3 regions of the Micromonospora sp. WMMC241 genome follow, and region 1 is predicted to be linked to each of the others. Evidence: riboswitches for the same ligand, from Rfam matches in the RefSeq annotation. Region 1 holds a riboswitch; each other region holds the start of a gene.
What was found. A riboswitch is a leader RNA that binds a small molecule or an ion and turns the genes downstream of it on or off. The one in region 1 is predicted to bind cyclic di-AMP.

Region 1 (4,353 bases):
CGGCGACGATGGCCTGGGCCGCCCGCTCGGTGACGCCCACCTCGTCGGCCACGTCCCGCAGGCGCGCGGTGGGGTTGCGCGCGATGGCCAGCAGCACATGCCCGTGGTTGGTGAGGAAGGTCCAGTTGCGGCGGCTCCCGTCCTCCCCTGGTGTCGTCGCCATGGTGGTCATCGTATGGCTTCCCGGGTCCGCGCTCGGACCCGGCGCGGGCAGGCACCGTGACGTATGAAATCCGTATCACGAAATCTTGACGTGCCTTCGGCCACGTGTGACCGTGGGTCGCGAGGTCGACACGGCTGTCGACCGGCCTGGTCGTTCCGCCCGAGGACGAGGTGAGCAGCGATGACCCCGACCACCCCTGACGAGGCACTCGCCGAACTGCGGGCCGGTAACCACCGGTTCGTCACCGGCGTGCCGCAGCACCCGAACCAGGACGCCGGGCGGCGGGCGGCGGTCGCCGACGGCCAGCACCCGTTCGCGGTGATCGTCGGCTGCTCCGACTCCCGGCTCGCCGCCGAGATCATCTTCGACCGGGGCCTCGGTGACCTCTTCGTGGTGCGGACCGCCGGGCACACCGCCGGCCCCGAGGTGCTCGGCAGCGTCGAGTACGCGGTCACCGTGCTCGGCACGCCGCTCGTGGTGGTGCTCGGCCACGACTCGTGCGGCGCGGTCCAGGCGGCCCGCGAGGCGGTCCGCACCGGCTCCGCCCCGGCCGGGCACCTGGGCGCGGTGGTGGACGCCGTGTCGCCCAGCCTGCTCCGCGCCGCCCGGCAGGGCGTCGAGGATCTCGACGGCATCGTCGACGTCCACATCGCGCAGATCGTGGAGACCCTGCTGGCCCGCTCGACGGTGCTCGCCGAGCGGGTGGCCGGCGGGGCGTGCGCGGTGGTCGGCATGTCGTACCGGCTCAGCGGCGGCGAGGCGCGGACGGTGGCGCAGTCTCCGGCGACGCTGCCCACGCCGGCCGCACCGGCGGACCCGGCGCTCGCCGCCGGCTGAGTCGCATCCTGGACACACGAGGAAGGGGCCGCCCGAGGGCGGCCCCTTCCTCGTGCGCCTGTCGCGTCAGAGCAGCGACATGTGCACGTGGTCGGTGTGGTTGGAGGGTCCGCTGTAGGAACTCCAGCCGGTTGCCGGGAACCAGATCTGCCGGTTCCAGATCACGTAGTAGATGCCCAGCCGGTCCGCGTTGCGGATGAGGAAGGCGGCCACCTCGTTGCCGTACCGGCGGGTGTCGTTGTTGTGCCACGGCGAGAAGCCGCTGTTCTGCAGCGACCAGTCGCAGGCCTTGCCCTTGGGGTGCTCCCACGGCCCGCCCGGACGGTAACAACCCACGAAGCGGTTGAAGCCGGCGCGCTTGACCTCCTTGTACGCGTGCAGCGTGCGCGGCGTGACGCATCCCGAGGTGGTGGGGTCGTTCTCGCTGCACGACTCCGACTTCCACCCGCCGTCGGCGGTGCGGCCGGGGCCGACCTTGGCGACCGGCGAGGTGGCCGAGACCAGGCCGCCGGTGAAACCGAGCCCACCGACAAGCTTCAGCGCCTTCTGCGCCTCGGTCCGCTCGCGGGCCATCGCGTTGGTCTGCTTCTCCTGCTCGCGCACCTCGGCGTCGGCGGCGATCTTGGCCTGTTCGGCGCGGGTCCTGGCCGCGTTGATGGCGGCGAGCCGCTGCGCGTTGTAGAGGTTCAGCTCGTCCAGGGCGCTGGCGCGTTCGACGAACGAGTCGGGCGACCGGCTCTCCAGCAGCATCGCCATCGCGCCCATCCGACCGGTCCGGTAGGACTGCGCGGCGATCTGGTTGACCTGCGGGCTGAGCGCCGCGAGGTCGGCCTCCGCCGCCGCCTTCTCGGCGGTCAGCCGCTTCTGGCGCTCCTGCGACTTGGTGAGCTTCGACTTCGCCTGGAGGTAGGACCGGTTGGCGGAGTCGATCGCCTCGGTGATGAGCGGCGGTTCGTCGTCCTCCGCGTGCCCCGAGGGCTTGGGGGCGGCGGCGTGCGGGGCGGCCGTCGCGGGGGTCGGCCCGACCAGCACGGCGAACGCGGCAAGCACGGCCACCACGGGTGTCGACCAGCGGCGCAGGGGTGCCGTCACAGTGTTCCCTTCCGTCGACCGCCGACCGGGTTAGCTGACGGGTTCGGGACGGAAGTGGCCCCTACCGCTCGCGCGGATTCACCCCATGTACCTGGTTCCCCGGTTCGCCCGGAGGCGATTGGGCGGCGGCACCGCAGGCGCCGGTGCGCGCCTTCGGCGGTGACCGGGGGCGAGGTTACCCGAGATCCCGACCGGGGATCTACGTCCGGAAGCCGACCAATCGCGAGAATTCGACATTGCCCAGCGTGAGCAGCATCGCGTTTGACGTCGGCCGTCACGCTGCGGAGTGTCACCATGCGGCCTCCGTACTCCTCGGCTCGCCGGGCCGCCGCCCGCCGAGCGCCTCCAGCGCCTCGTCCCGCCCCGGCGGCGGCGGGGCCGCCGCGGGTGGCGGGGCGGCGGCGTCCGGTCCGCGCCGCCCGGCGGTGGTGACGACCGCGGCCAGCGCGGTGGTCAGCGGTACGGCGGCGATCAGGCCGAGCGTGGCGACCGCGCTGCGGACGATCTCCTGGGCGAGGAACTCGCTGGTGAGGATCTCGCCCACCGGGCGGGAGTCGGCGACCAGCAGGAGCAGCAGCGGCAGCGAGGCGCCCGCGTAGGCCAGCACGATGGTGTTGACGGTGGACGCGATGTGCGCCCGGCCGACCCGGGTGGCCGCGCGGTAGAGCTGCCGCCGGGACAGCCCCGGGTTGGCGCGCGCCAGCTCGGTGACGGTCGCCGCCTGGGTGACCGTGACGTCGTCCAGCACGCCCAGCGAGCCGATGATGATGCCGGCCAGCAGCAGCCCGTGCAGGTCGACGTCACCCTGGAACATGGACAGTGTGGTGGCGTCCTCGCTGCCGAAGCCGGTCAGGTGCGTGGCGCCGGTGGCCAGCGTGCCGAGCACGCCGGTGACCACCAGGCTGCCGAGCGTGCCGAGCACCGCCACCGAGGTCTGCGCGCTGATCCCGTGCGTCAGGTAGAGCACCACGAACATGATCAGCGCGGCGCCGACGATCGCCACCGGCAGCGGGGAGCGACCGGCGCCGATCCCCGGCAGTACGAAGCCGAGCAGGATGGCGAAGCTGGCCACCAGCCCACCGAGCGCGGCCAGCCCGCGCCAGCGGCCGAACGCGACGATTGCGGCGGCGAAGAGCGCCACCAGCCAGATCAGCGGCGTACCGCGCTGGTGCTCGGCGATGTTGTAGGCCTTGACCGCGGGGTCGGCCGGGTCGGTCAGCTCGACCAGGATCACCTCGTCGCCGACCTCCACCCGGGGCGCTCCGGGCCCCGCCGGGATCGGCGTCTCGACCTGCCGGCCGGCGTCCGGGCCCTGCTCGGCGGCGACGGTGACGGTGCCGCACGGGCCGTCGTCACCCGCCGGCGACTCCGGGGTCGGCGGGCAGGGCTCGGTCACCACCCGGGTCACCGTGCCCTGGTGGCGCGGCACGTTCGCGCCGCCGGCCGGCTCCGGCCCCTGCCGGGGCCAGAGCACCAGAGCCGCGATCACGGTGAGCACGAAGAGCGGCACCACGGTCGCGACGAGGATCCGGCGTACCCGTGGCGACGCGGGGGCGGCGGGGCTGTGGTCGGCGCCCACGGCGTCTCCCAACTGTCGACGGCGACCCGGTCACCGGCCCGGTCGCTCCCCGGCCGGCGCGGACGCGTGCTGACCACGTCCGGTCGTCGCCGGGCCATGGTAGCCAGCCCCATTCGGACACCCCTCGCCTCACCGCCCCCGCGATCTTGCAGTTGGCGCCCCGGCAATGCCGGCAAACCGGGCATCGCGGGGGCCGAAACTGCAAGATCGACGAAAGGGGGGAGGGGGTCAGCCGCGCTTCATGAGGCGGCCCACGGCGGCCATCATCTCGGTGGCCATCTCGTCGGCGCGGCCCTCGGCGGCGCCCTCGTGCATGCAGTGCCGGGCGTGACCGTCGAGCAGGCCCAGGGCGACCTTGTCCAGCGCCGCCTGGATGGCCGAGATCTGGGTCAGCACATCGATGCAGTACCGGTCGTCCTCGACCATCTTCTCGATGCCACGCACCTGGCCCTCGACGCGACGGAGCCGGGCGAGGAGCTGGTCCTTGCTGGCGGTGTAGCCCCGGATCGGGGTGGACGGCGTGGTCATGCGTCGAGGATAGCGTACCCCTCGGGGGTATGGTAACGTTCGGCTTGTACCCCCAGGGGGTATCGGATCGGAGGGCGAGATGGACACCACCTACCAGGTGAACGGCATGACCTGCGGCCACTGCGTCAACGCCGTCAGCACCGAGCTGACCGCG
Region 2 (4,353 bases), 3.2 Mb from region 1:
ATGGCGCTGCTCGCCGAGGGCGGGGAACTGGCCGACCCGGCCCACTTCACCCGCATCCTCGCCGACCGTCTCGCCCGCAACCTGTAGATGCAAGGAGGGGCCCCTTCTTATCGCCTGGGCGATAGGAGGGGCCCCCGCTTATCACAGCTGGCCGGGGAAGAAACCGTGCCGAGCCAGCGGCTCGACGATCTGGTGCTCCTCGTAGGACAGGTGCGACAGCAGCGTGTCGGTGAGCAGGTCCACCGCCTCCTGCAACGCGGTGAAGTCCCCGGGCGAGCCGATCAGCTCCACCAGCGCCCGGTCGACGCTCTCCACCACTCCGTGGATCACCACGTGCTCCTGCTCCAGGCGGTCCAGCACCGGCCCCAACCCGGCGTCGGAGCGGCGCAGGTGCGGGAAGATCGACGCGTCCTCCAGGCCGTGGTGCTGGGTCACCACGGTGCAGTACGCGGCGCAGTAGGCGCCCAGCGTCCAGTCGTTCTGCCGCATGGTCATCGCGTTCAGCGCGGCCCGGGCTCCGCCCGGCGACACCGCCCCACGCCGGACCTGCTCCAGCAGGTCGCGCACCTGGGCCAGCTCCTGGCGCAGGTGGTCGTGCACGTCCACCAGGTGCTGCCCGGCGGCCTGTCCGCGAGCCGGGTAGACGTGCCCGGCCGGTGGCGGCGGGGCGGTCGGACGGGTCGTCTCGTCCCAGAGGCGGCGGGCGCTGCGCCGTACCCCCGGGTCGGGGGTGGGGGTGACCGCGAGCGTGGTCGGACCGCCGGCGGCGGCCTGCTCCTCGGCCACGGCGCGGGCCCCGCTACCCGGCGTGGTGCGCTCGGCGGCGACCAGCTCCCGGACGGCCGGCGCCACCTCCTGGGCGAAGAGCTGGATGGCGCGCGGTTCGTCGCTGCCGAGGATGAACGTGGTGACGCCGTGCTCCAGGGTGAGGCCGGCCAGCTCCTCGACCCACTGCTCCGGCGGCCCGGCGAGGAAGCTGGTGGACGAGCGGCTGAACGTGCCGGTGACGTTCAGCATCCGGCGGATCGAGCCCGGATCGCGCCCGGCGGCCCGCGCGCCCTCGTCCACGAGGGCGTTGAGCGCCGGCAGATCGTCCGGTCCCTTCGGCAGGTACGCCAGCGACGGCAGCCAGCCGTCCGCGGCCCGTCCGACCAGCCGCAGCATGCGCGGCTTGTACGCGCCCACCCAGATGCCCACCGGGTGCGCCGGCGCCGGCCCGCGCTTCGCCCCGACCACCCGGTAGTGCTCGCCGGCCACCCGGATCATGCCGCGTCGCTCGGCGTCCCAGACCTCGCGGATGACCTGGATCGCCTCGTCGAGCGCGTCGACCGCCGCGCCGGGGGTGAGTCGCCGCCCGCCGGTCGCCTCGATCGCGTCCCAGAACGCGCCAGCGCCCAACCCCAGCTCGACCCGGCCGCCGGTGAGCAGGTCCAGGCTGGCCACGCTGCGGGCCAGCACCACCGGCTGGCGCAGCGGCAGGTTGAGCACGTTGCCGGCCAGACCGATCCGGTCGGTGGCGGCGGCCACGTACGACATCAGCGTCCACGTGTCCAGGAAGGCCGGCTGATAGGGGTGGTCCTGGAAGGTGACCAGGTCGAGCCCGGCCTGTTCGCAGAGCGTGGCCAGCGCGACCACCTGGTCGGGGCGACCGGCGTCGGGGGTGAGGAAGCCGCCGAATGCCAGCTCGTGTCCGTTGTCGGTCATCCGCCCCGCTCCTTGCGCGATCTTGCCCGGTCCCGGCCCACGGTAGCCCCGTCAGCGGGCCGGCGGCGGTGGACCCGCCACCCTGGACGCGGTAGTCCGGCCGGGTGAAGAACGTCACAAGAAGCGGGCGATCGTCGCAAATCATCCCTAGCGTCGGTTCCGTTCGCAGTCGCGGACACCACGGGCCGGTAACGCCTAGTCCCGCCACCGGCCCGGTGGTACCCGAACCTCGGGCGGGAGCGGGGGACCCACACGTTCCACGGTGCACGTCACCTCGGGGTGAAGCCGCCACCGGCGGCCGGGCTCCTCGGCCCGAACCCGACAGCTCACCTCGTCGGCGTGGAGGAATCCACATGTCAACTGCATACTCAACCCGCCGCCGCCGAACCGTGGTCGCCGCGCTCGTCGCCGGTGCCGCCACCGGTGCCGCGGCCCTGTTCGGGCCGGCCGCGCCGGCCAGCGCCGCGAGCGTGAACTGGGACGCCGTCGCCCGCTGCGAGTCGGGCGGCAACTGGCACGTCAACACCGGCAACGGCTACTACGGCGGGCTCCAGTTCTCCCGGTCCACCTGGAACGGTCACGGCGGCCAGAAGTACGCCGCCCGAGCCGACCTGGCCAGCCGCTCCGAGCAGATCGCCGTCGCCGAGAGGGTCCTCGACGGACAGGGCATCGGCGCCTGGCCGGTCTGCGGCAAGAAGGCCGGGTCCAGTGGCAAGAAGGCCCGGTCCGGCGGCGACAAGGCCGGTTCGAGCGGCCGGACCGCCGGGTCGCGCGGCACGAACGGTACGAAGGCCGGCAAGGCCTCGACCACGTCCACGAAGAAGGCCGCCTCGCCGCGCCCGTCGGCCGGTGAGCGGCGCGGCGCGCCGGCCACCGGCGCCTATCTGGTACGCCCCGGCGACACCTTGTCCGAGATCGCGGCGGCGAAGCACGTCGCCGGCGGTTGGCACGCCCTGCACGCGCGCAACCGTGCCGTGGTCGGTGCGGACCCGAGCCTGATCTTTCCAGGACAGCGGCTGAGCCTGCGCTGATCCCCGGCTCGCGGCAGGTCCCGCGGTCCGTGTGGCTGCCGTGTCCGTGACGCATCCGGTGGGCCGGCGGCACGACTCCTCGGACCGCGTCGTGGCGACCGGCGACGACATGCCCGGCCGGGTCATCCGGTCGGGCGTTCGTCGTCGCGACACGCCGGGGGTGGTGGGCGTCCGTCCTGCTCCCGGCGTCGACGGCCGGCCGGGCGCGGCGGGTGACGAGGTTCCGTCGCCGGTGGTTGCTATGGTCACGAGGCTCGGCTAAGACGTGAAGAAAGCGCGGATATGACCAACGATGCGTTCTCGGCCGCCGCGAGCCTCGACGAGCTGCTGACCCGCACGCAGCAGGCGCTGGCCGCGATGCGGTCCCGGGCCTGCGGGCTCGCCGACGGTGAGCCGGGTGAGCTGCTCCGGGCCGAGGGCGCGGCCGCCGGCGGCCGGGTCCGGGCGGTCGCCGTCCAGGGTGGCCGGCTGCATTCAGTCGTCGTCGACCCGGAACTGGCCGACGTGTCGCTGGAGGTCCTCTGCGGACACCTGGTCGACGCCGTCAACGACGCGTTGAGCGAGTTGGACGCGCGGGTCGGCGACTCCGCCCGGGCGGACACCGACGCGCTCGCCGCCCGGCTCGGCGGCCTGCCCGACCAGGCGGAGCTGTTCAGTCGGACGATGCACGAGGTGGCCGCGCGCATCCGCCGCGACCGAGACGCGGTGACCCGCGCCGCCCACCCTGCCTGACCGACCTCCCTGCTTGCGTCGTCACCCCTGCTTGCGTCGTCACCCCTGCGCGAGTCATCACCTCTGCCTGAGTGGCCGTCCCTGCGCGAGTCATCACCCTTGCCTGAGTCATCACCCCTGCCTGAGCGGTCAACCCGGTCTGAGCGGTCAACCCGGTCTGAGTGACCAGCCCGCTTGGTCGGTCGCCCTGCCTGACGTGCCGGATCGAGTGACGTGCCGGCCTATCCGACGGCGACTCATCCCGCCGTGCCGCCCGCTGTCCCTGCCGGAGGAACGCGCGCCACATGCGGCTGCCTCTTCCCGCTTGTCGGGATGGAGCGTCCGAACAGCGGGAACGGCCGAGATCTTGGTACGAAAGGGCCCCTATAGGGGCCGATCCGTACCAAGATCTCCGGCCGGGCCGGGCCGGGCCGGGCGGGGAGTCGGCCGGGCGGGGAGCTGGCCGGGCGGGGAGTCGGCCGGGCGGGGAGCCGGCGAGGAGGGGAGCCGGGCCGGGAGTCGGGCGGGCCGGGAGTCGGGCGGGCCGGGAGCCGGGCGGGCCGGGAGCCGGGAGTTGGAGGCGCGGAACCGCCGGCCGTCTCCGAGGGTGACGGCCGGCCGTTCGCGTCGTGGTCAGCTCAGCGTGACCGCGGTGTCGTCGACGACGAAGGACGTCTGGAGAGAGGCGTCCTCCACGCCGCTGAACGAGATGGACGCCGTGGTGCCGGCGAGCGACGAGATGTTGAAGGATCGCTGCACGTAACCGGTGGCCTTGTTCAGGTTGGAGTAGGTGGCCAGCGTGGTGCTGCCGGCCTTGACGGTCAGCTTGTCGTAGGCGGTGGTCGTGGTGGACTCCGCGCTGTCGATGTGCAGCCAGAAGGTCAGCGTCGCCTTGCACCCGGCCGGG
Region 3 (4,353 bases), 1.6 Mb from region 1:
GCGGGGCGTTGTAGACGGGTGAACGACCGAGCAAGGCGAGCGCATCGCGCCGCCAGCCCCGAGTGGGGCCGACCCGCATCCCCGCGAGGCCGCCCACTGCACCCCGAAGCCCGCATCCCCCGTGGTGACGGTCCCGGGAATGACGGTGGCCGCCCGGTCGTTACACACACTCCCGGCACCCGCGACGAGGCCCCGGCCCCGCGAGCACGCCGGACCCCCCCCAGTCATTGAGCGCCTGACGGTGCCCACACACCCCCCGGTGTGTCGACCCCCGAATGGAGCCCTCACCATGAACACGATCCTGCGCAAGAGCATTCTCGGTATTGCTGGTCTGGCCTTCACCGGTGGTGTGTTCGCCGGTCCGATCGCCGCCCACGCCGACACCCCCGCCCACGCCGCTGGCAAGCCCGTCGCCGCCGCGAGTGTGCAGGGTGAGCAGTCCACCATCACCCTCAACGACGAGCAGACCGCCAACGTCAAGGCGATCATCGCCGCGACGAAGAAGGCCGGCCTGCCCGAGCGCGCCGCGATCATCTCGATCGCCACCGCCCTGCAGGAGTCGAAGCTGGAGAACCTCGGCCACCTCGGCGACAAGAACGACCACGACTCGCTGGGCCTGTTCCAGCAGCGCCCCTCCTCCGGTTGGGGCACCCCGGAGCAGATCACCGACCCCGAGTACTCCACCCTGTCCTTCCTCAAGGGCCTCAAGCAGGTCGACGGCTGGCAGGACATGCCCCTGACCAAGGCCGCCCAGACCGTGCAGGTGTCGGCCTACCCGGACGCCTACGCGCAGTGGGAGAAGCAGGCCACCGACCTGGTCAACCAGCACTGGACCAAGTAAGCACACGCGCGAAGGCCGGCACCCGAACGACGGGTGCCGGCCTTCACGCGTACCGGGAAGAAGAGGTCAGGCGGAGTAACCGCGCGTGGCCATCCAGTTCGCCAGGTCGATGGTGCTGACCCAGTACGACGGCAGCGACGGGTCGGCCGAGTCGGCGATCCGCACGGTTCGGCCGTCGTTCTGGTACCCGACCACCGCGATGTAGTGGCCGCCCGGGAACGAGTGCCAGCCGCCATTGGTGTCGGTGGCGTCACCGACGATGTTCGACACGACGGCCCGGTTGTTGTTGACCGCCCGGACGACGTCGGCCTGGAGCTGGTCGATCTGCCCGCGGGTGGCCGCGCCGGGGATCATGCGGGTCCGGTACGGGTCGCCCTTGACCTGCTGGTTGAGCACCCGGGTGGTGTCCTCGGCGGAGTTGGTGCCCATCTCGGTGGTGCCGAGGGCCACGGCCAGGGTGTCCTGGCTGCGCTCGATGCCGGTGGCGCTGAGCGCGTTGCGGACCGCGGCCGGGCCGCAGTAGTAGTAGGTGGTCTGCGCCTGGTAGTCGTAGTCGAGCACCTTGCGCGACGGCGGCTTCGGCTTGGCCTTGCGGGTGGTGTCCGGGTCGGCGGCCTTCGCCGAGGGTGAGGCGCTGGCGCTGGGCCGGGGCGACGCGCTCGGTGAGGCGCTGGGTGACGCGCTCGGCGACGGGACGGCGATCCGGGCCTCACTGCGGCTGGCGGTGTCGCCGAGCCGGGAACCGAGGTCGGCCACCGAGGCGGTGTTCTCCGTCCGGGCCGGGGCGTCGTCGGTGGTGAGGGCGGCGCCGGCGCCGGCGGCCAGCACGAGGGCGGCGGCCGAACCGGCCATGATCTGGTACGGGCGCTCGGTCGCGAGCCGCCGCAGCTGACGCTTCAGGTGGTGCTTCACGGTGTTCCTCCACGGGGGTGAGCGGCACGCGCCGGCCCGGCGCGCGGAGGAACTCACACGCGCTGAAGGGCGGCAGGGCCGCGGGAAGCGACGCCCGGACGACCGGGCGGGCAAGGGGTCGGGTGCGTGTCGCCGGTCAGGCGAGCGTCGGCACCCGGTGGCCGTGGAGGCGGGGGGACGATCGGGGGGTGGTGGGCACGAGGCGCGAACTCCTTCCGTGACCGCCGACCGGGTTAGCTGACGGATTCGGGCGGGAAGTACGCCCTACCGCGGCCGTGGCTCGCGGATTCACCCCGGTGTTGCTGTGGGTCCCCGGTTCGTGTGTGCACGATTAGGCGGGTCGGCGCGGCGTCGCCATCGGCGATCGAGAACCGCACCGGACGCGCCGACACTACCGGTGGGTACACGCCCTGCCAAGCGGCTCTACCTGCGCAAACGCCCGTGGTGCCTACGGATTCGGAACAGCCGGTCACCCACTTCCCTCAATGGGACAAGGGGCGTCGACGGCACCGGCCGGCGGAAAGCGGGACATCCGGACGGCGGGAAAACGGGCATCGGGCGCGGCACCGGTCATCGACCCCGGCGACCGGCTCCCGAGACATGCCGGTGACCGGGCTCACCACACTCGGTAACGATTCGGTCGACGCCGGCCGCTCAGCCCACCCGGGCCGGCCGCCAGCGGGCGCTGCGCACGGCCGCCGGGACCGGGACGCGGGTCACGGCCGCCGCCCGGGGCGGCGGAACGGGCCGCAGTGCCACGGCTGCCGCGTACGCCTCGGCGGCGAGCGTCCGGGCCGACTCGGCGGCCAACTCGGCGTCCCGCCAGGCCAGGCGCTCCCGCTCGGCGGCCGTCTCCCAGCCGGCCCGCCGCCCGTCGCGGACCGTGCGGGCCAGCACGAGCTCCTGCTCGGCCGGATGGCGGCGCGGGTCCCACCCGTTGCGGTGGGCCAGCACGTCGGCGAGCTGGCGGGCGGTCAGGTCACCGCGCCAGTGCGCCGCCATCGCGGCGTGGTGCAGCCAGCGTTCCCGCGCCGCGTACTCCGCCGGGGTGTGCGGGGTGTGCGGGGCGGGCAGCGCGCCGGCGCCGGCCAGGCGGCGCGTCGCGGCGTCGGCCTCGTCGTAGGCGGTCCAGGCCCGGTCCGCGGTGCTCTGCGCGGCCAGCCACCGCTCGCGGCGGCGGCGGGCGGTCTGCCCGGCACCGGCGGCGGCCACCGCCACCTCGTCGGCGTAGCGGGCCAGGTCGGCGTGGTGGGCGGCTTCGACGTCGACCGGGTCGGGTTCGATCTCGGCGGCGCCGTCGCGCTCGGGACGGGCGACCAGCACGGCGAGCAGGACGAGGGCGAGCACGGTCAGGGCCGACCAGATGGCGGCGGCCTCGGGAACCGCGGTGAGGAAGTTGAGGAGAACGGTCTGCGACATGGTCGGCACCTCACGGGAGACGATGGCGGGAGGATCCGCACGGGCCGGTCGGGGCGGGGCGCGGCCGGGATTCGGCCGCCGCCGACCGCCGACGGGCGGGCGCGGGTGAGGTTCGGTGGACGGCGGCACGGGCCAGGCCCGTGGCGGGTCAGCGGGTGGGCGGCGCTCGCGGGCCGGCCGGAGCCGGCGGTCGGCCGCCCGGGAGCGGGAGCCGGCCGGTCGGCGGCGCGGCGACGCCCTCCGGCTGCGGCCGCGCAACGCCGACGGAGGCGTCCTGCCGTGCGGCGGCGAGGTCACGCTGCCGTGCGGCGGTGTCGTCGCGCTCCGCTCGCGCGGCGGCCGGCGAGCCGGCGGCGGTGCGGATCGTCAGGCCGGCGGCCGGACCGGTCGGGGCCGGCGCGGTCGCGGAGGCGCCGGCCGGCAACGTGGCGGTGCCGAGCGAGAAGGCCACCACCACGGCCAGGCTGGCCAGCATCCGTGCGGCCCAGCGCGCCACCCACCACACGGGGCAGGTGAGCGCGATCGGAAGCACGGGTACAAATTACCGCCGATCCCACCACCGCGCACCGCCGCTCGGCGTGTCGCGACACCCCGACGAACGACGCCGACGACCGGCGCCGGCACCCGCCCGGGACACCGTCACGCCGGGGCGGCCGCACGGCTCAGTCCGGCCGGCGCCGCCCGGCGTACTCGACGGAGCGGGAGGCGTCGTCGGCGGCCGGCCTCGGCGCCGGCACGGCGGCGGCCGGCTCCCGGCGGGCCCGCCGCGGCGGGCCGAGGCGGCGCATCATCGGCACCTCCACCCAGCGGTGCAGGGCGGCGGCGAGCGCCAGGGTGAGCAACAGGAAGCCGAGCACCGCGAGCGGGCCCCGCCATCCGGGCAGGCCGGTGCCCCAGTCACCGGTGAGCCGCAGCACGGTCACCATGACCAGCACGTGGACCAGGTAGAACGCGAACGAGACCTCGCCGAGCCAGACCATCGGACGCGACCGCCACGGGGTCCGCCGGCCCCGCACGTCGGCGTCCGCCGCGGCGGCGATGACCAGCAGGTACGCCACGGCGAGCAGCGCCGCCCAGAACTCGGCCGGGATCCACAGCGCGGCGACCACCCAGGTGGCGACGAAGGTCAGGCTGGCCGTGGTGAGGTCGGGGCCACGCCAGTGCCGGCGGCGCATCAGCTC

Region 2: another riboswitch for cyclic di-AMP. It lies ahead of O7598_RS13120 (LysM peptidoglycan-binding domain-containing protein); the one in region 1 lies ahead of O7598_RS27090 (coiled-coil domain-containing protein).
Region 3: another riboswitch for cyclic di-AMP. It lies ahead of O7598_RS19605 (C39 family peptidase); the one in region 1 lies ahead of O7598_RS27090 (coiled-coil domain-containing protein).

Annotation. Positions count from the first base shown of each region.
Region 1 is NZ_JAPZBF010000001.1:5,983,025-5,987,377, reverse strand. Features, by position in the region: gene O7598_RS27100 (helix-turn-helix transcriptional regulator) at 1-172, opposite strand, end outside; gene O7598_RS27095 (carbonic anhydrase) at 344-1,000, shown strand; gene O7598_RS27090 (coiled-coil domain-containing protein) at 1,067-2,092, opposite strand; cyclic di-AMP (ydaO/yuaA leader) riboswitch at 2,097-2,227, opposite strand; gene O7598_RS27085 (YibE/F family protein) at 2,382-3,671, opposite strand; gene O7598_RS27080 (metal-sensitive transcriptional regulator) at 3,900-4,199, opposite strand; gene O7598_RS27075 (heavy-metal-associated domain-containing protein) at 4,279-4,353, shown strand, end outside.
Region 2 is NZ_JAPZBF010000001.1:2,827,078-2,831,430, forward strand. Features, by position in the region: gene htpG (molecular chaperone HtpG) at 1-87, shown strand, start outside; gene O7598_RS13115 (LLM class flavin-dependent oxidoreductase) at 142-1,704, opposite strand; cyclic di-AMP (ydaO/yuaA leader) riboswitch at 1,915-2,059, shown strand; gene O7598_RS13120 (LysM peptidoglycan-binding domain-containing protein) at 2,058-2,735, shown strand; gene O7598_RS13125 (YbaB/EbfC family nucleoid-associated protein) at 3,018-3,467, shown strand; gene O7598_RS13130 (M4 family metallopeptidase) at 4,080-4,353, opposite strand, start outside.
Region 3 is NZ_JAPZBF010000001.1:4,355,827-4,360,179, forward strand. Features, by position in the region: gene O7598_RS19600 (hypothetical protein) at 290-841, shown strand; gene O7598_RS19605 (C39 family peptidase) at 908-1,753, opposite strand; cyclic di-AMP (ydaO/yuaA leader) riboswitch at 1,961-2,101, opposite strand; gene O7598_RS19610 (hypothetical protein) at 2,408-3,172, opposite strand; gene O7598_RS19615 (hypothetical protein) at 3,321-3,704, opposite strand; gene O7598_RS19620 (acyltransferase family protein) at 3,835-4,353, opposite strand, start outside.